DNA from 3 places in the Kribbella sp. NPDC051936 genome. Region 2 is predicted to be linked to each of the others. Evidence: riboswitches for the same ligand, from Rfam matches in the RefSeq annotation. Region 2 holds a riboswitch; each other region holds the start of a gene.
The links. Region 2 has a riboswitch for thiamine pyrophosphate ahead of thiS (sulfur carrier protein ThiS). Riboswitches for the same ligand answer to the same signal wherever they lie in the genome.
Positions count from the first base shown of each region.

Region 1: another riboswitch for thiamine pyrophosphate. It lies ahead of thiC (phosphomethylpyrimidine synthase ThiC); the one in region 2 lies ahead of thiS (sulfur carrier protein ThiS).
Region 3: another riboswitch for thiamine pyrophosphate. It lies ahead of AB0L64_RS02580 (cytosine permease); the one in region 2 lies ahead of thiS (sulfur carrier protein ThiS).

Region 1 is NZ_JBFAXS010000003.1:205,441-211,372, forward strand. It holds gene AB0L64_RS11175 (hypothetical protein) at 1-1,344, shown strand, start outside; gene AB0L64_RS11180 (lysophospholipid acyltransferase family protein) at 1,348-2,094, opposite strand; TPP riboswitch at 2,134-2,256, shown strand; gene thiC (phosphomethylpyrimidine synthase ThiC) at 2,248-3,870, shown strand; gene AB0L64_RS11190 (transposase) at 4,012-4,611, shown strand; gene AB0L64_RS11195 (hypothetical protein) at 4,608-5,162, shown strand; gene AB0L64_RS11200 (RDD family protein) at 5,154-5,447, opposite strand; gene AB0L64_RS11205 (hypothetical protein) at 5,405-5,650, opposite strand; gene AB0L64_RS11210 (DUF2752 domain-containing protein) at 5,739-5,932, shown strand, end outside.
Region 2 is NZ_JBFAXS010000001.1:1,132,171-1,138,102, forward strand. It holds gene AB0L64_RS05695 (response regulator transcription factor) at 1-15, shown strand, start outside; gene AB0L64_RS05700 (HAMP domain-containing sensor histidine kinase) at 29-1,390, shown strand; gene AB0L64_RS05705 (DUF6807 family protein) at 1,423-3,285, shown strand; gene AB0L64_RS05710 (thiazole synthase) at 3,260-4,033, opposite strand; gene thiS (sulfur carrier protein ThiS) at 4,035-4,238, opposite strand; TPP riboswitch at 4,229-4,340, opposite strand; gene AB0L64_RS05720 (DUF5937 family protein) at 4,356-5,300, opposite strand; gene AB0L64_RS05725 (pyridoxamine 5'-phosphate oxidase family protein) at 5,373-5,792, shown strand; gene AB0L64_RS05730 (YceI family protein) at 5,824-5,932, shown strand, end outside.
Region 3 is NZ_JBFAXS010000001.1:504,273-510,204, forward strand. It holds gene AB0L64_RS02560 (ATP-binding protein) at 1-211, shown strand, start outside; gene AB0L64_RS02565 (DUF3152 domain-containing protein) at 429-1,283, shown strand; gene AB0L64_RS02570 (hypothetical protein) at 1,312-2,118, shown strand; gene AB0L64_RS02575 (alpha/beta hydrolase) at 2,115-2,774, shown strand; TPP riboswitch at 2,792-2,909, shown strand; gene AB0L64_RS02580 (cytosine permease) at 2,905-4,230, shown strand; gene AB0L64_RS02585 (cation:proton antiporter) at 4,169-5,389, opposite strand; gene AB0L64_RS02590 (anti-sigma factor) at 5,429-5,659, opposite strand; gene AB0L64_RS02595 (sigma-70 family RNA polymerase sigma factor) at 5,656-5,932, opposite strand, start outside.

The DNA.
Region 1 (5,932 bases), on a different contig from region 2:
AACTTCGGGCTGTGCAACGGGATGGCGGGCAGGTCCGAGGGCGGCGCGGAGCCGCTGACCCGTTGGCTGCACGGCAAGCTGCAGGACTTCGCCGGCCGGGCCGGGGACGCGGATCCGGTCACCTTCGGGCACCTGACCGCGGCTGGTGTCGAGCTGCGGATGATGACCACCAACCTGACCCGGCACCAGCCGATGCGGATGCCCTGGCCGGAACGCGAGTACTTCTTCGACCCAGGCGAGTTCAAGGAGCTGTTCCCGGCCAGGGTCGTGGACTGGATGTGCGAGCACCCGCCGCCGTTGTCCCCGCAACCGGCCAAGCGGTGGGCCGGCGAGTTGCGCCGGTTACAGGCCGCACCGAAGCGGCCGTTCCCGCTTGCCGCCGATCTGCCGGTGATCGTCGCGACCCGGATGAGCCTCAGTTTCCCGTTCCTGATCTCGGCCGTGCCGCTGTATGCGATCGACTTCACGCACCCGGCGTACAGCAAGGTCAGTGCCGCGGTGTCGGACTGGCGGGACGCGAACCCGCAGGCCGGGCCGGAGCAGGCGCTGCCCGCCGTACCCGCGCCGGACTTCGAGGTGAACTGGTTCTCCGACGGCGGCATCGCGAGCAACCTGCCGGTGCACTTCTTCGACTCGCCGCTGCCGGCCCGGCCGACCTTCGCGGTCGACCTGGCCCTGTTCCCGCCGGGCGTGCCGAAGGACCTGAAGGACCAGGCCGAGAACACCCGACTGCCGGTCGTCAACCAGGGAGGGCTGAACCGGCGCTGGACCCGGTGGGACGGACGTGGGCTCGGCCTGGTCGCGCTGTTCGGCCGGTCGATCCTGGACACTGCGCGCGGCTGGGTGGACGAGGCGCAGCTGGTGATGCCCGGCTACCGCGACCGGATCGTCACGATCTACCACGACCACGACGAAGGCGGCCTGAACCTGACGATGAAGGACACGGTGGTGACCGACCTGGTCGAGCGTGGTGAGGCGGGCGCGAAGAAACTCGTCACCCGCTTCGTCCTCGGCAACGGCTGGGACAACCACCGCTGGATCAGGTTCCGCACCGCCACGGCCGGCCTCGAGACCTGGCTGGCCGGTTTCCGGCACGGGTACGACGAACCGTCGCCGGACGCCCTGCCGTACGCCGACCTCGCCGGCACACCCGGCACCGCAGTACTGCCGTCGTACTCGATCAACGGCACCCAGCGAAAGGCCGTGAACCTCCGAACCGACGCACTCCTGACCCTGGCCTCGAGCTGGCAGGACCCTCCGGCCGACGCTTTCACCCGCGGCACGCCCAGCCCACAGCCGTTCCTGCGCCTGGTGCCCTGCACCCTCTTCGACCGGAGTGGCTGAGGTCTACTTCTTCTTCAGGGCGCGGCGGGCGAGTTCTTCCTGGTCCAGGCGGGCGGCCTCGGCGGGGGTTGGTGCGCTGCCGCCGTACGCGGCGGGTAGCCACCAGGCGCCGGGTGGCTGCTCCGGGTACGTCCGGATCGTCTCGTCGAGCATTCCGGCCATCGTGGAGCGCAGCTGGGCGGTCGCCTCGGTCGGATCGTCGTCGCGGGTCACCGTGATCGGCGCGCCGATGCTGATCGAGATCGGCCGGTGCCGGCTGAAGTCCCGCGGGTGGTCCTTGGTGAACATCCGCTGCGTGCCCCACAGGATCATCGGCAGCACCGGTACGCCGGCCTCCGCGGCCATCCGGACCGTGCCGGACTTGAACTCCTTGAGCTCGAACGACCGGCTGATCGTCGCCTCCGGGAACACGCCGACCAGCTCACCGGCGTTCAGGTAGCGGATCGCCTGCTCGTACGACGCGGCGCCGGCCTCGCGGTCCACCGGGATGTGGTGCATGCCGCGCATCAGCGAGCCGGAGTACCGGTTGCGGAACAGCACCTCCTTGGCCATGAAGCGCACCAGCCGCCTGGCCGGCAGCGCGCCGTACCCGCCGAGGATGAAGTCGACGTAGCTGATGTGGTTCATCGCGATCAGGGCTCCGCCGGTGCGCGGGACGTGCTCGGTCCCGGTGCGGCGGATCTTGAGGTCCAGCACCGTGAACGCGGTCTTCGCGAAGGCGATGACAGGCGGATAGACGAGGTCGCGCATCCCTCGACGTTACATGGTTCGTCTAGGGTGTCCGTGACAACTCGATACCGCGGGAGCTCGCACCGTAGTGGGCTGAGAGGGCGGCTGGCTTGATTCGCCGGCGCCGCCGACCGCCGAACCTGTCCGGGTAATTCCGGCGTAGGGAGCAGCAGCATGGTGAATGTCAGCACGATCCGTCCGGCCGTCACCACGGGCCCGATCTCGGGCTCGGAGAAGATCTATCGCGGCGAGCTCGGGGTACCGGCGCGCCGCGTGCATCTGACGAACGGCGAGCACTTCGACCTCTACGACACGTCCGGTCCGTACACCGACGCGTCCGCCGAGATCGACGTCCAGGCCGGTCTGCCCGCGCTGCGGCGCGAGTGGAGCGCCGGGCGGGAGCCGCGGACCCAGCTCGGGCACGCGCGGGCCGGGGTGATCACCGAGGAGATGAGGTACGTCGCACTGCGGGAAGGACTCGACCCGGAGTTCGTCCGGGCGGAGGTGGCGCGCGGCCGGGCGGTGATCCCGGCGAACCGGCGGCACCCGGAGAGCGAGCCGATGATCATCGGGAAGAAGTTCCTGGTGAAGGTGAACGCGAACATCGGCAACTCCGCCGTGAGCAGCTCGATCGAGGAAGAGGTCGAGAAGCTGGTCTGGGCGACCCGGTGGGGCGCCGACACGGTGATGGACCTGTCGACCGGCAAGAACATCCACGAGACGCGGGAGTGGATCCTGCGGAACTCGCCCGTCCCGATCGGTACGGTGCCGCTGTACCAGGCCTTGGAGAAGGTCAAGGGCGATCCGGCCGCGCTGTCGTGGGAGGTGTACCGCGACACGGTGATCGAGCAGTGCGAGCAGGGCGTGGACTACATGACCGTGCATGCCGGCGTCCTGCTGCGGTACGTCCCGCTGACCGCGCGGCGGATCACCGGGATCGTGTCGCGCGGCGGGTCGATCATGGCCGCGTGGTGCCTGGCCCACCACCAGGAGTCCTTCCTGTACACGCATTTCGAGGAGCTCTGCGAGATCCTCCGCGAGTACGACGTGACGTTCTCGCTCGGCGACGGGTTGCGGCCGGGATCGATCGCGGATGCCAACGACGAGGCGCAGTTCGCGGAGCTCCGCACGCTGGGCGAGCTGACGAAGGTCGCCTGGGAGCACGACGTCCAGGTCATGATCGAGGGCCCGGGGCATGTTCCGATGCACAAGATCGCCGAGAACGTCCGGCTCGAGGAGGAGCTGTGCGGAGAAGCCCCGTTCTACACCCTGGGGCCGCTGGCAACGGATGTGGCGCCGGCGTACGACCACATCACGTCGGCGATCGGCGCGGCGCAGATCGGCTGGCTGGGAACCGCGATGCTCTGCTATGTCACGCCCAAGGAGCACCTGGGGCTGCCGGATCGCGACGACGTCAAGACCGGCGTGATCACGTACAAGATCGCCGCCCACGCGGCCGACCTGGCCAAGGGGCATCCCGGCGCGCAGGCCTGGGACGACACGTTGTCCAAGGCAAGGTTCGAGTTCCGCTGGGAGGACCAGTTCAACCTCTCGCTGGATCCGGACACGGCCCGGTCGTTCCATGACGAGACGTTGCCGGCCGAGCCCGCGAAGACCGCGCACTTCTGCTCGATGTGCGGGCCGAAGTTCTGCTCGATGCGGATCACCGCCGACATCCGCGCGTACGCCGAGGAACGCGGCCTGACCTCCACCGAGGCGATCGAGGCCGGCTTCGCAGAGATGTCCGAGACCTTCAAGTCCGCCGACCAGAAGCTCTACCTGCCGATCACGGACTGAGTCGGTGCGCCGTCCGGCCCGGCGTGCGCCGCACTCCGGGCCGGATACGGTGAGTGACGGGCTGAAGCGATTCAGGTTTTGCCCTTCACTCTACGTGAATAAGACTGTAGCCTTAACCCGTTCGGAAGGAGGTGCAGGGCGATGGTCTTCGTTCTCACGGTAGATCAGCGTGGCAGCCGAAGCACGAGCGATCTCGTACCCGAGCTACTGAACTCCCTGAACCGCCGGCCGCGGCGGACCGGGCTGCTGCGCAAGTTCGAGCGGACCGCCGGCGACGAGGTGCAGGGCGTGCTGTCCGATGCCCGAGCGACCATCGACGTGATCGTCGACCTGCTCCGGGCGGACAGTTGGTACGTCGGCCTCGGCATCGGCGGAGTCACCGAGCCGCTGCCGCGCAGCACCCGCGCCGGCAGCGGCGAGGCGTACGTGTTCGCGCGCGAGGCGGTGACGCGGGCGAAGTCCAGTCCGCACCACGTGAACGTGGTCGGTGCGGACCCGCACCTGGCCGAGCACGTGGAGACGGTGCTGTGGTTGATGGCGTCCGTCCTGCGGCGCCGGAGCGACCGCGGCTGGGCAGTGGCGGACCTGTTGGGCGAGGGACTGACAAGGCGGGAGATCGGCGTGAAACTCGGAATCAGCCAGTCGGCGGTGACCCAACGCGCCCAGGCTGCGGGATTCGCCGAGGAACAGCGCGGCCGGGTGCTGGCTGCGGACCTGCTGGCCGGCGGGGTCGCTGCGTGACGGCTCTGGTCCTGTCGTTGACCGCTGCCGCACTGGTGCTCGCCGTCCTGGCATGGGTCCCCAAGTCCGGCTCCAATCTCGAGATCGCCCTGAGTGCAGTCATGCTGGCCTGTCTGGTCGCTGTCGGCGTACTGCTGCTCGCCGGGGACGGTGTGGCCGGCTGGGCCGAGCGCTGGTGGAACGTGCTGCTCCTACTGGCCGGAGCGCTGGCAGTGACAGGTGGTGGGCCGCTGACGACCTCTGTCATGGCGCTGGCCGACCGAGGCAACACCCGCGCCCAGTCGACGCAGAAAGCCGGTGAGGTACTGCGGGGCGGCGCGTTGATCGGTGCACTCGAGCGAACGGCCATCTACGCGGCGCTGGTGTCCGGCTGGCCGGAAGGCATCGCCATCGTGCTGGCGATCAAGGGACTGGCCAGGTACCCGGAGCTGCGCAGCCCCGATCAGCCCGCGTCCGTGACCCCGCAAGCCGTCGCGGAACGGTTCATCATCGGCACGTTCTCCAGCGTCCTGTGGGCAGTGACCTGTGCAGGTCTGCTGCGGTCACACTGACGTCTTGATCACGTAGGTGTTGATGACCTTGTCGTGCCAGGTCTGCCGTTGGTCGTCCCACAGCGGCCAGAGCAGGTTCAGGAAGCAGGCATTGTTGAACAGACCGGCGAGGAAGTCGCGGAGGAAGGACCGGCCGGCGCCGATCGGCTCGCTGGTCGCGGCGTCGATCAGCTGGATGCTCAGGGCCGTCTTGCCCACGCTCTGACCGGTCCGGCCCTGCCGGAAGACGCGGTTCCACAGGCTCAGCGCGATGCTCGCGACGAAGCCGAGGAAGAACAGGATGATCGCCCACCAGCGCCGTACCCGTAGCCGTAGGCACCGTACGGCGGCTGGCCGAAGCCCGGCGCGTACGGCGACTGCCCGTACGGCTGCTGCTGAGGGTGATGCTGGGGGTATGGGTAGGCCGGCTGCTGCCCGTAGCCCGGCGGCGGGGTCCCGTACGGCTGGTCCTGCGGCCGGTTGTCGTCGGGCGGCGTCGGTGTGCTCATCGGATTCCGTCCCTCGGTCGATCGGGGGACACAGTATCGCGGGGCACCTTCCCGACCTGCCCGCTTTGGCTGGGGTTACCGTTGGTGGGTGACTTTCGCCGCGACGCTCCGCCGACCCGGGCCGGTGAAGCCTGTCGACCGTCGTGTCTGGGGTCTGGCCGGGGTGGGGATCGGAGGCTTCGCACTGGCCGGGATCTACCGGCTGACAGGCCTCGGCGTTCCGTGCCCGCTGCACACGTTGACGGGCCTCGACTGCCCGTTCTGCGGCGCGACCAGAATGGC
Region 2 (5,932 bases):
CTGGCCGAGCCGTGAAGGAGGTGCCGTCATGCGAATCCGGGTGACGCTGGCCGCGGTCCTGGTCGTCGGGTTCGCCTTGGTGGCCGGCGCGCTGGTGCTGGTCGCGCTGCTGGGCTCGGTGCTCACCGATCAGGTCTGCCGGGCCGCCCAGGATCGCGCGGCTCAGCTCGCCGCGGCGCCCGCAGCCGTGGTCGGACCGTCGTCGACCGAGATCGTGCAGGTGATCGATCGCGCCGGGCACGTGACCGGCGGCGGGTCACGGCTCGCCTCGCCGGGGACCGGGTGCGTCAGGGTCGAACCGCCCGGCCACGGTGAGGACTTCGTGTTCGCCGCCGCCGTCGTACCGTCCGGCGGCGAGGTGGTCGTCGGCCGGCCGCTGGTGGACGTGCTCGACTCGACCCGGTTCGTACGCCGGGTGCTCGTGGTCGGCGTACCGCTGATGGCGGCGATCGTCGCGGGGGTGACCTGGGTGGTGACCGGGCGGGTACTCGCGCCGGTGACGGCGATCCGGCGGGAGGTGGACGCCATCACCGCGGCCGAGCTGCATCGGCGTGTTCCGGCGACGCGCGCCGACGAGATCGGCCGGCTGGCGAGGACGATGAACCGGATGCTCGACCGGCTGCAACGGGCGCAGCAGTCGCAGAACCGCTTCGTGTCCGATGCCTCGCACGAGTTGCGCTCGCCGATCGCGGCGATCCGGCAGCACGCCGAGGTCGCGTTGGCGTACCCGGAGCGGACCGGGATCGGCGAGCTCGCCGCCACGGTCCTCGCGGAGGATCTGCGGATGCAGCATCTCGTCGACGACCTGCTCCAGCTGGCCCGCTCCGACGAGCAGCGGTCCGCCCCGCCGGATCTGCCGGTCGACCTCGACGACCTGGTTCTGACCGAGGCAAAAACGTTGCGCGCGGCAACAAGCGTGGCGGTCGACACGACCGCGGTGTCGGCCGGTCAGGTCCGCGGCGACGAGGCGCAACTGGCCCGGCTGGTACGCAACCTCGGCAGCAACGCCGCGCGGCACGCGCGCACCGGGATCAGCTTCGGCGTCGCCGAGGCGGACGGCGTCGTCGTGCTCACGGTCTCCGACGACGGCCCCGGGATCCCCGCCGCGGACCGGGAGCGTGTGTTCGAGCGCTTCGTCCGGCTGGATGCGGCCCGGACCCGCGACATCGGCGACTCGGGCGGCGCGGGCAGTGCGGGCGGTGCGGGCAGTGCGGGCGGTGCGGGCGGTGCGGGCGGTGCGGGCGGCGCCGGTCTCGGCCTGGCGATCGCCGCCGGGATCGTCGACCGCCACCGGGGCGCCATCCGGGTCACCGGCCGGTCCACCCTCGAAGTCCGGCTGCCGGCGGTAAGCGCTTGCTCAAACTCCGGGAGATCTGCGCGGGAGGGTTGAGAAACCGGTTTCCATCGGGAGAGGATACGGGGGTGGGACGGACACCGAAGGACTCGATCACGATCGCCGACGTCGCGCGGGCGGCGGAGGTGTCGCGGGCGACCGTGTCCCGGGTGATGAACGGTCGGCTCAGTGTCGCACCTGAGATCGTCGCCCGGGTGCGCGCCGCGGCGGAGCGGCTCAACTACCGCCCGAGCGACCTGGCGCGCAGCCTGTCGCTGGGCCGGACGAACATGGTCGCGCTGGTCGTGCCGGACCTCGGCAACCCGCTGTTCCAGCAGATCCTGCGCGGGATCACGAACGCGTCCGCGGCCGCCGGCTACAAGGTGCTGGTCGCCGAGACCGCCGAGAACCCGGACGCCGAGGCCGCGATCGCGATCGAGGCCCGGCGGCGCTGCGACGCGCTGATCATGGTCTCGCCGCGGATGGACGAGGACCAACTGCTCGAGCTGCTGCCGCAGGTGCAGCCGGTGATCCTGGTCAACCGCCAGGGCCCGGCGGAGGTGTCGTCGGTGGTGGTCGACTACGGCCGCGCCGTCCGGATCGTCGTCGATCACCTGGTCGGCCTCGGGCACCGGCGGCTGGCGTTCCTGTCCGGCCCGGCCGCGAGCGCGTCCAACAGGTTGCGGTTGCGCGCGCTCGACGTCGCCGAGCGGGAGATCCCCGGTCTGGAGCTGGTCCGGCTCGAGTGCGGCTGGTCGATCGAGGACGGGTACGCCGCGGTGGAGCGGGTGCTCGAGTCGCGCGCCACCGCGGTGGTCGCGTTCAACGATCTCGTCGCGTTCGGGCTGCTGGCGCGGCTCAACGAGGTCGGCGTCGCCGTACCGGCCGATCTGTCGGTGACCGGCATGGACGACATCGGGCTGGCGCGCTTCGCCGTACCGTCGCTGACGACCGTCCGGGTGCCGCAGAAAGACCTCGGCGAACTCGCGTGGCAGCGGCTGCACGCGGCGATCGCGGGGCCTTCCGGTGCGGTCGACGGCGTACCGGAGCTGCGCTTGGCGGTGCGGGCCAGCACGGGGCCGGTGCCGCAGGAGTCGCAGCCGGACGGGGACGACGCGGCCGACCGGATCACGTGGCAGCAGCAGGGCGACATCTTCGCGCTCGGGAGCTCAGCGGGGCTGCTCGCGCGGTACGAGTTCGGCCGCCGGATGCCGCAGGTGCACGCGCCACGGCCGTACCTGCATCCGGTCCGGACGCTCGGCGGGCATCCGCTGACCGAGGTCAACCCGGTGGACCACCGGCACCACTACGGACTTTCGCTGTCGGTCGCCCAGGTCAACGGCACCTCCCACTGGGGCGGCCGGACCTACGTCCGCGGTCAAGGCCCGACCCTCCTCACGAATCACGGTCAGCAACGCAGCCGCGGCGTGACCGTCGACGATCGCGAGTTGGTCGACGACATCACCTGGTACGACGAGCAGGGGCGGCCGCAACTGGTCGAACGCCGGCGCCTCACCGGGGCTCTCGCCTCCGGCGGCTGGCGCCTCGACTGGCACAGCGTGCTGACCGCGCGCTACGGCTCGATCCGCATCGACAGCCCGGCGACCTGTGGACGCGAGGGCGCCGGGTACGGCGGGATCTTCTGGCGCCTGCCCTCCGCCCCGACGACCGTCCTGAGCGCGGACGGCGACGGGCTCGAGGCCGCGTTCGGATCCGTCGGCCGGTGGCTCGCGTTCGTCCAGGGCGATGTCAGCTTGTTGCTGGTGCAGCCGGATCAGGTGTGGCCGTGGTTCCTGCGATCCCGTGAGTACGTCGGGGCGTGCCCGGCGCTCGCGTGGGAGCAGCCGTTGACGTTGCAGCCCAACCAGGAGCTGACGTTGTCGCTGACCGCGCTTCTGCTGGATCGGGCCGTCGACGCGGCGGAGGCTAGAACGTTGGCAGACCAGTTGTAGGCGACGACGCCAGCGCCGACTGCCAGCGCTTCGGCACGCGGCCGGCAAGCCGCGCGTTCCGGCCCGCGGAGACCGCGTCGCGCATCGCGGCGGCCATCAGGGCGGGCTTCTCTGCGCGGGTCACCGGGGTCGCGAGCATCACCGCGGCACAGCCGAGCTCCATCGCCAGCGCGGCGTCACTCGCCGTACCGATGCCGGCGTCGACGATCACCGGGACGTTCGCCGCCTCCGCGATCAGCGCGATGTTGTGCGGGTTGCGGATGCCCAGCGCCGAACCGATGGGTGCGGCCAACGGCATCACGGCCGCGCACCCCGCCTGCTCCAGGCGACGGGCCAGGATCGGGTCGTCGTTGGTGTACGGCAGCACGGTGAAACCGTCGGCCACCAAGGCGTCCACGGCGTCGAGCAGCTCCACCGGATCGGGCAGCAGCAGGTGGTCGTCGGCGACGACCTCGACCTTGATCAGGTCGGTCTCCAGCGCCTCCCGGGCGAGTTTCGCGGTCAGCACGGCCTCGGCCGCGGTGTGACAGCCGGCCGTGTTCGGCAGGACGTCGATGCCGTGCTTCTTCAGCACGTCGAGCACCGAACCCTCGTGACCGGTGCCGAGGCGGCGCATCGCGACCGTTGTCAGTTGGGTGCCGGAGGCAATCAATGCCTCCTCCATGACTTCGAGGTTGGCCGAGCCGCCGGTCCCCATGATCAGCCGGGACGTGTACGTGCGGCCGCCGAGCTCCAGTGGGTCGTCCATGTCAGCCTCCTTGCGTCGCGCTGACGATCTCGACCCGGTCGCCGGGTTCGAGCGTGGTCAGGGCCCACTCGGCCTTGGTCAGCACGTTCTGGTTCACCGCGACCGCGATCCCCGTCGTGCGATCGGAGTACTCCGCGATCAACTCGGCGACAGACCGGCCGGCCGGCCCGTCGACCGCCGTACCGTTCACCCAGACGGATTCCACAGCTTCCTCCCTACGCCGGAATTACCCGATTCAGGTTCAGCGGTCGGTGACAGCCCAGTCACCCTCTCAGCCCACTCCCTGCGAGCTCCCGCGGACGGTTCGACTATAGCTGACGGGTCAGTCGACGGTGGCGCCGGTGAGCAGGGCAGCGAGCTCGGTCGGCCGGTACAGAACCTGTTTGCCGGTGCGTTCCGGCTCGACGAGACCGGTCCGGCGAAGGAGCTGAAGGTGCTGGCTCACGGCGGACGGCGTCACCTTCAGCTCGCCGGCCAGGTCGGTCGTCGTCCGGGGATGGGTGAGGAGCTCGAGGATGTGAGCCCTCGGCGTACCGATCAACTGGGCGAGGTCGTGCCGTGACGGCGGCTCGACGACGGACCACAGATTCGCCTGACCGCGTGGCGGGTAGCCGAGCAGCGGTTCGGCGCCGGGGTCGAACGGGATGACCGCGTGCGGGCCGAACAGTGTTGGCTGCAGTACGAGCCCGCGGCCGGCGACGTCTTCGGTACGGCTCTGCTCGGCGACACGGTCCACCTTCAGCAGCCCGTCGGCGTACGTGATGGCCGGACCCAGTCCGTTGAGCATCGCGCCGGTGCCTTGCTGCGTGAGGACGTGACCGCGGTAGCTGATGTCGGCGGACAGGAGCGTGCGCATACGGCTCCAGTACGGCGCCATGACGGCGTCCCAGTACTGCCGTAGCGCCTCGACGACCTTGTCGATCGTGCATTCCGCGGGCAGCTCGCCGTTCACCGCGATCATCTGCCGCTCGAACGTCGCCTGGTCGACGGCCGCGATCAGGGTCAGCTCGTCGTCGAGTTGCGTCAGCGGCGAGGACGGGCGCGGCGTCAGGAAATCCGGGCTGCCCATGGTGTCGTTGACGAGCCAGCGCAGTACGTCCCAATCGAGTTCCGCGACGTACGGCTGCACCGCCCGGACCCACGCCAGCTGCAGCGGGAAGCGGCCGGGATCCCGGAGCGCGCGCAGCGACAGCACCGTCTCCGCGACCGGCGACACCGCGAACCGCACGTCCGCGAGATCCTGCGACGTCAGCTGATAGGTGAGCACCCCGATCCCTTCGTCGATGTAGGCAGATCCTAAATCGACAGGCTGTCGGTGGTGCCTGGGATGGTCGGGAATATGGGATTTCGCATCATGCACACCGAGGAGATGGCCGAGTTCCTGGCGCAGCCGCTGGTGGCCGTGCTGGCGATCGATGACCCCGGCTGGTCGCCGCATGTGACACCGGTCTGGTTCATGTACCTGCCTGACTCCGGCAGGTTCCAGGTGATGACGCCGACCAAGTCGAAGAAGACCAGACTGCACCGCACCGGCACGGGCGAGCTGTCGCTCTCGATCCAGACGGTCGAGGGCGCGACCGCGAAGTACGTGAACATGCAGGGTGTCGCGCGCTTCCTTCCGCTCGACGCCGACCTGCTGAACGCGACGGTGGAGAAGTACCTGCCGGAGGAGGCGCGCGCCGCGTACGTTGCCGATCCGCCCGAGGACGCGATGTTCGACATCACCCCGCGGCGCATCACCACGGGAGTCATCGGCTGACAGTCCGCCGTCCTGTCTCGTCGTACCGGGTATGACTGACTATGTGCTCGACGCGGACCGGACCCGGATCGGCTTCGTGGCCGCGCATCGCGTGGGCGGGAAGGTGCACGGCCACTTCGCGACGTTCGAGGGCGCCGTGA
Region 3 (5,932 bases), 630 kb from region 2:
CATGCGCGCCATGGCCGAACTGGGCATCGGCGTCGACGACGGCTCCGTCCCCACCGCCGAGGTCGCCAGCACCCTCAACCGCAAACCCCAGTCCCTCTCCCCCGCCCGCGACGGCCTGATCAAAAAAGGCCTCGTCTTCTCCGCCGAACGCGGCACCGTAGCCTTCACCGTCCCCCACTTCGGCAAGTTCCTCCGCACCCGCACAGCCTGACAACTGGCGGAGGGTGAGCGGGGAAGTGTGAGTGGTGAAGGTGAGGCAGGCCCACGCGTGCTCCCACCCACCCCCGGGCTAACGCCCGTGCATCAGCTCCCGGCCCGCGCCTGCAGTCGTACCGGGCAGGTCCGACAGTCTGGATTTCCTCAGTGCCCGGACGACTTAACACAACCGGGCTTTCGTGCTTTGGCAGGTATCGGTAGGGTCACTTGTCATGACCACCCGGCGGAGCGGCCAGCGGGCCGACGTGTCCAGGCGTCGGGGTGGGCGGCACAGTCGGCGGAAGTCGTACAAGGGGCAGTGGCTTGTGGTGACGGCGTTGGCGGTGCTGGGGACTGTGGTGGTGGCGCATCCGGATGTGGCGCATCGGAACAGTCTTGCGGCGGAGGCGGTGGCGGGGGTTGACGCTGTCGCCGAGGAGGTGCCGGTGGCTGCTACGCCCAAGCCGACGCCGGTCGCTACGCCGACGCAGAAGTTCACGACTCCGTTGCGGCCGGCACCGACGCTGACGCGCAAGCCGAAGAACGCGAAGCCGAACGTGCTGGTCTCGACCGGGAAGCTCGCGGTGGTGCCGGGGTCCGACAAGGCGACCGGGGTGCGCGACAAGCTGACGTACCGGGTCGAGATCGAGCAAGGGGTGTCGGTGAACGGCGCCGCGGTGGCGGCGGCGATCCACAAGACTTTGACGGATCCGCGCGGCTGGCAGGCGCTGCATCCGGTGAGTTTCGAGCGGACGGACCGCGTCGACGCCGACCTCCGGATCATCCTCGCGACACCGACCTTGACCGACAAGCTCTGTCTGCCGCTCGACACCGGCGGTGAGGTGTCCTGCCGCGTCGAGGACCGGGTGGTGCTCAACGCGAAACGCTGGATCTACGCGATCCCGGCGTACAACGGCAACGTCGAGATGTACCGCAGCTACCTGGTCAACCACGAGGTCGGCCACGCGCTCGGCCACGGGCACTCGACCTGCACCACCCCGAAGACCCCCGCGCCGGTGATGATGCAGCAGACCAAGGGCCTGGCCGGCTGCCTGCCGAACGCCTGGCCGACCATCAAGGCCACCTGAGAGACTGGGCGCGACGGAGGGAGCACCGATGTCGTCACAGGACTTCCCGACGTACGGCCGGGGCGATGAGCCCGAGAAGCAGCAGGCAGCTGGTGAGGAGCATCACTACGCTCCGCCCGCTCCGTACGGCGGTGGCACGTACGCCGGCCCGCCTGCCCCGCCGGAGCAGTTCCAGTACGCGCAGCCACAGCCGTACGGGACCCAGCCGCAACCGCAGGGCAACCCGGCGTACCACCAGCCCCCGGCCTACCGCCCCGGCGCACCCTACGGCGCCGAAGCGAGCCCGCAGCCGCATGAGCTCCCGACGTACGGCCGGGACGAGCCGTCGCGGGATCCGCGTGCCGCTCGGGTCGTCGGCCTGGCGACGTTCATCGCCGCGATCTACGGTCTGCTCGTCGTGTCCGTCCAGCGCGTCGCGCTGCGGGAGATCTCCCAGGCGCCCGGCTCACCACTCAACCACCCGTTGCGGACCGACGTGCTCGACGCGATCGGCCAGCTGCTGCTCCTGGTCGTCGGCACCGGCGCGCTGGTGATGTGGATCCGGGACGTGCTGGCCCGCCGCAAGGCCGGTCGTCGGCCCGAGCCGGCCGAGCTCGCTGGGTTGCTGCTGGTCGCGGTGTCGGTGGTGCTGATCCTGGTCTGGCTGCTCATGGTGCTGTCCACGGGGCTGGGCAGCAGCGACGACGCGCTGCACCGGCTGCCCACGGCGTACGGCTGGGGTGGGGTCGGCCTGCTGCTTCTCGCCGTCGGCCTGTTCCTCGGGTATCGCGAGCTGAAGCCCGATGTAACGAACCCCGTCGTCAAAGGCGCTCCGGCCAAGGCGCCCTGGGAGTGAGCGCACCGATCGTCCTCGTGCCCGGCCTGGGCCTCGGCCCGGAGTCGTACGCGCGGACCGCCGAGCATCTCGTCACGCCGTACCACGTGGTGACGCTGCCCGGGTACGGCGAACCGGCGGGCGCTCGGGAGGACCTGCATCCGCGGGCGCTCGCGGTGGCGCTGGCCGAGAAGATCCGCGAGCGGTCGGTGCTGGTCGGCCACTCGGCGAGCTGTCAGGTCGTCGTCGAGACGGCGGTGCGCTACCCCGAGCTGGTGCACGCGCTCGTGCTCGTGGCCCCGACGGGTGATGCCCGGATGTCGAGCTGGGTCGACCGCGCCGTCCGGCTCGTCGGGTCCGCGATCCCGGATGTGCCGAAGCTGGTCCGGATCAGCCCGCAGTACGCGCGCACGACGCTGCCGTCGATCGCCCGCGCCGGGGAGGCATCGCGGATCCACGACCTGGCCGCGGTGATGCCGCACGTCCGGGCGCCGGTGGTCCTGGTCCGCGGCAAGCACGACCTGATGTGTACGAAGGAGTGGCTCGAGCAGCTCGCCGAGCTCAGTCACGGTGAGGCGCGCACGCTGGAGACGGGTGCGCACATGCCGGTCGTCACGAACGGCCCCGAGGTGGCGGCGCTCATAGAACGAGCGGCCGCGCTGCCGGAAAATAGCTGACGCGTTAAACTTGCAGCACCAACCTATGCGGGAGCTCGCACCGAGGATGCGCGGGCTGAGAGGGCGACAGCTGGGTCGCCGACCGCCTGAACCTGACCGGGTAATGCCGGCGTAGGGAGTGGGGTCACTCATGACCGATACAGCTGTTCGTCCGTCGAGCTCCACCGAGGCTCCGCTCGTTCTCACCACCGATGCGCCGCGCACGCTCGGCTTCTTCGACCAGTTCACGCTCTGGGGCAACTTCGGCATCTCGCTGTTCGGCCCCGTGACCGGTGCGCTGGTCGCGGCGTACACCGGCTCGCTGTGGCAGGGCCTGCTCGCGGTCGTCGTCGGCTGTGGCATCGGTGCGCTGGTGCTCGGCGGTGCGGCCGTGTTCGGGTCGCAGACCGGTGCGCCGGCGATGGCGTGTCTGCGTGGTCTGTTCGGCCGCCGCGGCTCGATGGCGCCGACCGTGCTGAACATCGCGCAGAACGTCGGCTGGGCGACGATGGAGATCATCGTGATCTCGCAGGCCGCGGTCGCGGTGACGAGTGAGCGCTGGCGCTGGCTGTTCGTCGTCCTCGCCGGGGTGATCGCGACCGCGATGGCGGTGCGTCCGCTGGGCAGCGTGAAGATCCTGCGCAAGTTCATGGTCTGGCTGGTGCTGATCGCGTCGGTGTACCTGTTCGTGCAGGTGCTGAGCAAGCCGACGCACGCCCTGCCGCAGGACAGCGTGTTCGGCTTCTGGCCGGCCGTCGACCTCGCCGCGGCCGGTGTCGTGTCGTTCGCCCCGCTGGCCGCGGACTACACGCGGCACTCGCGGACCAACAAGGCGGCGTTCGCCGGTTCCTCGCTCGGCTACGGCCTGGCCGCCATCGCGTACTACGCGCTCGGTGTGGTCGCCGTTGCGACGCTGGGGACGAACAGCGACGACGTCATCACCGCACTGGTCACGCTGCCGGCCGGTGCGATCGCCCTGCTCGTGCTGCTGGTGGACGAGGTCGACGAGGCGTACGCGAACGTCTACTCGACCACGATGGCCGCGCACAACCTGATCGGCCACATCGACCGGCGGTGGATCTCGGTCGTGATCGGCGTGATCGCCACCGGGATCGCGCTGTTCATCGACCTCGGCAGCTACACGCAGTTCCTGTACCTGATCGGCTCGGTCTTCGTTCCGCTGTTCGCGGTCGCGATCGCCGACTTCTTCGTGGTCAGCAAGATGAAGTGGGACGTGTCCGGTACGGCGAAGTTCCGCTGGCAGCCGACCGTCGCGTGGCTGATCGGCTTCGTCGCGTACCAGTTGGTGAACCCCGGCACCGTCGCGGGCTGGTCGCCGTTCTGGACCAAGCTCCAGCAGGCCCTGTTCAACGACCAGCCCGTGCCCAGCTGGCTCGGCGCGACGTACACGTCGATCATCGTCTCGATGGTGGCTGCGGTACTGCTCGGCCGGATCGGTCGGCGGCAGGCTGCCTGAGCAGCACCAGCGCGACCGCCGGGAACACCAGCACGGACAGCAGCCCGGCGCAGACCAGAGCGGCGGCGGTGACCGGGCTCATCAGCCCGGTCGCCACGCCGATCTGCGTCGCCGTCACGATGAACGGCAGCGACGTCGCCTGCAGCAGCGCCGCCGCAGCCGTCGACCGGGGGCCCAGTGTCCGCACGGCGAGGTACGCCGGTGCGCCGCGCACGACGAGCAACGCGAGCAGGAACAACGGCACCCGGACGAGCGCGGCCGGGTCCTCGAGCAGGCCGCGCAGATCGAGCCGGAGTCCACTCGTCACGAAGAACACCGGGATCAGGAACCCGTAGCCCAACGCCTCCAGCTTGATCCGGAAGCGCGGATGCGAGGCGGCGTCCCGGTCGACCAGTCCGACCACCGCTCCGGCCAGGAACGCCCCGAGGATCGTCTCCAGCCCGAACTGCTCCGCCAAGGCGACGAAGGCGACCAGCAGCACCACAGCGGCCCGGACCCTGATCTCCGCTGTGGTGTCCTGCAGTCGCAGCAGGACCCCGCCGAGTCGCTGCGATCGTCCGGCGGTGGCGACGACGAGACCCGTGACGACCACCAGCAGAGCGAAGAGCGCGACCATGACGAGCCGTTCGCCCGCACTGCCTCCCTCGGTCGAGAAGACGAGTGACAGCACCAGTACGGCAGCGAAGTCGGCGACGGATGCGGCCGCGATGGTGAACTGCCCGACGCTGCCCTCGGCCTTGCCCGCGTCCTTGAGGACGGGCACGACCAGACCCAAGGACGTCGCTGACAACGTGACAGCGAGCAAGAGCGCGCTGTTCACCCAGCCGACCGCAGAGAACCCGAAGCCGGCCAGGCCGCCCAGCAGCAACGTCACCAGATAGCCCAGGACCGCCAGCCGCAGCACCTGTCCGCGCAGCCGGTGTACGTCGATCTCGAGGCCGGCCAGGAACAACAGGAAGCCCAGCCCGAGCAGCGAGACGATCTGCAGCGGCAGGTCGACGTCGATCAGGCCGAGGCCGTGCGGACCGAGCACGATCCCGGCGACGATCTCGAGGACGACCGCCGGGACCCGGAGTCGCGGTGCGAGCCCGAGCAGCAGCGGTGCGAGCAGCGCGATCAGGACGACCGCGAACAGGTTGGTGAACTCCACGTCCGGCATACCGCTTCAGTGCCGTCGACGCGGCCGGACGTTACGCGGTCAACCGCGCGGGAAGGAACGGAAGGCGTCGAGCAGCCGGTCGCGGGTCTCCTCGGGCAGGTTCTCGGGGCGGACCCGCCCGACCTCGGCCGCAGTGCGCCGGATCTGCTCGACGTAGATCTCGCAACCGTCGCAGAGCGCCAGATGCTCGACGAACCGCTGCTCGGTCTCCGGGGCCAACGCACCGTCGAGATAGGCGGTGACGAGCTCGACCAGCTCGGCGCACGTCATGCGTCAGCTCCCGTGAAGTAGTGGTCCAGCCGGCCGCGAACGGCTGCCCTGGCGCGATGCAGCAGGACCCGTTGATTGGCCATGGAGATCTCCAGCAACGCACACACGTCCTCGGCGTCGTGTCCGTCGATGTCTCGTAACGTCAGCACGACCTGCTGCCGGATCGGCAGGCCCTCGATCGCCGCGGCCACGGTGGACCGGACCTCGTGGGCCAGGACCTCGCTCTCGGTGGTCGGCCAGCGGTCCGGGAACGTGCGCCAGCCGCCCGGATAC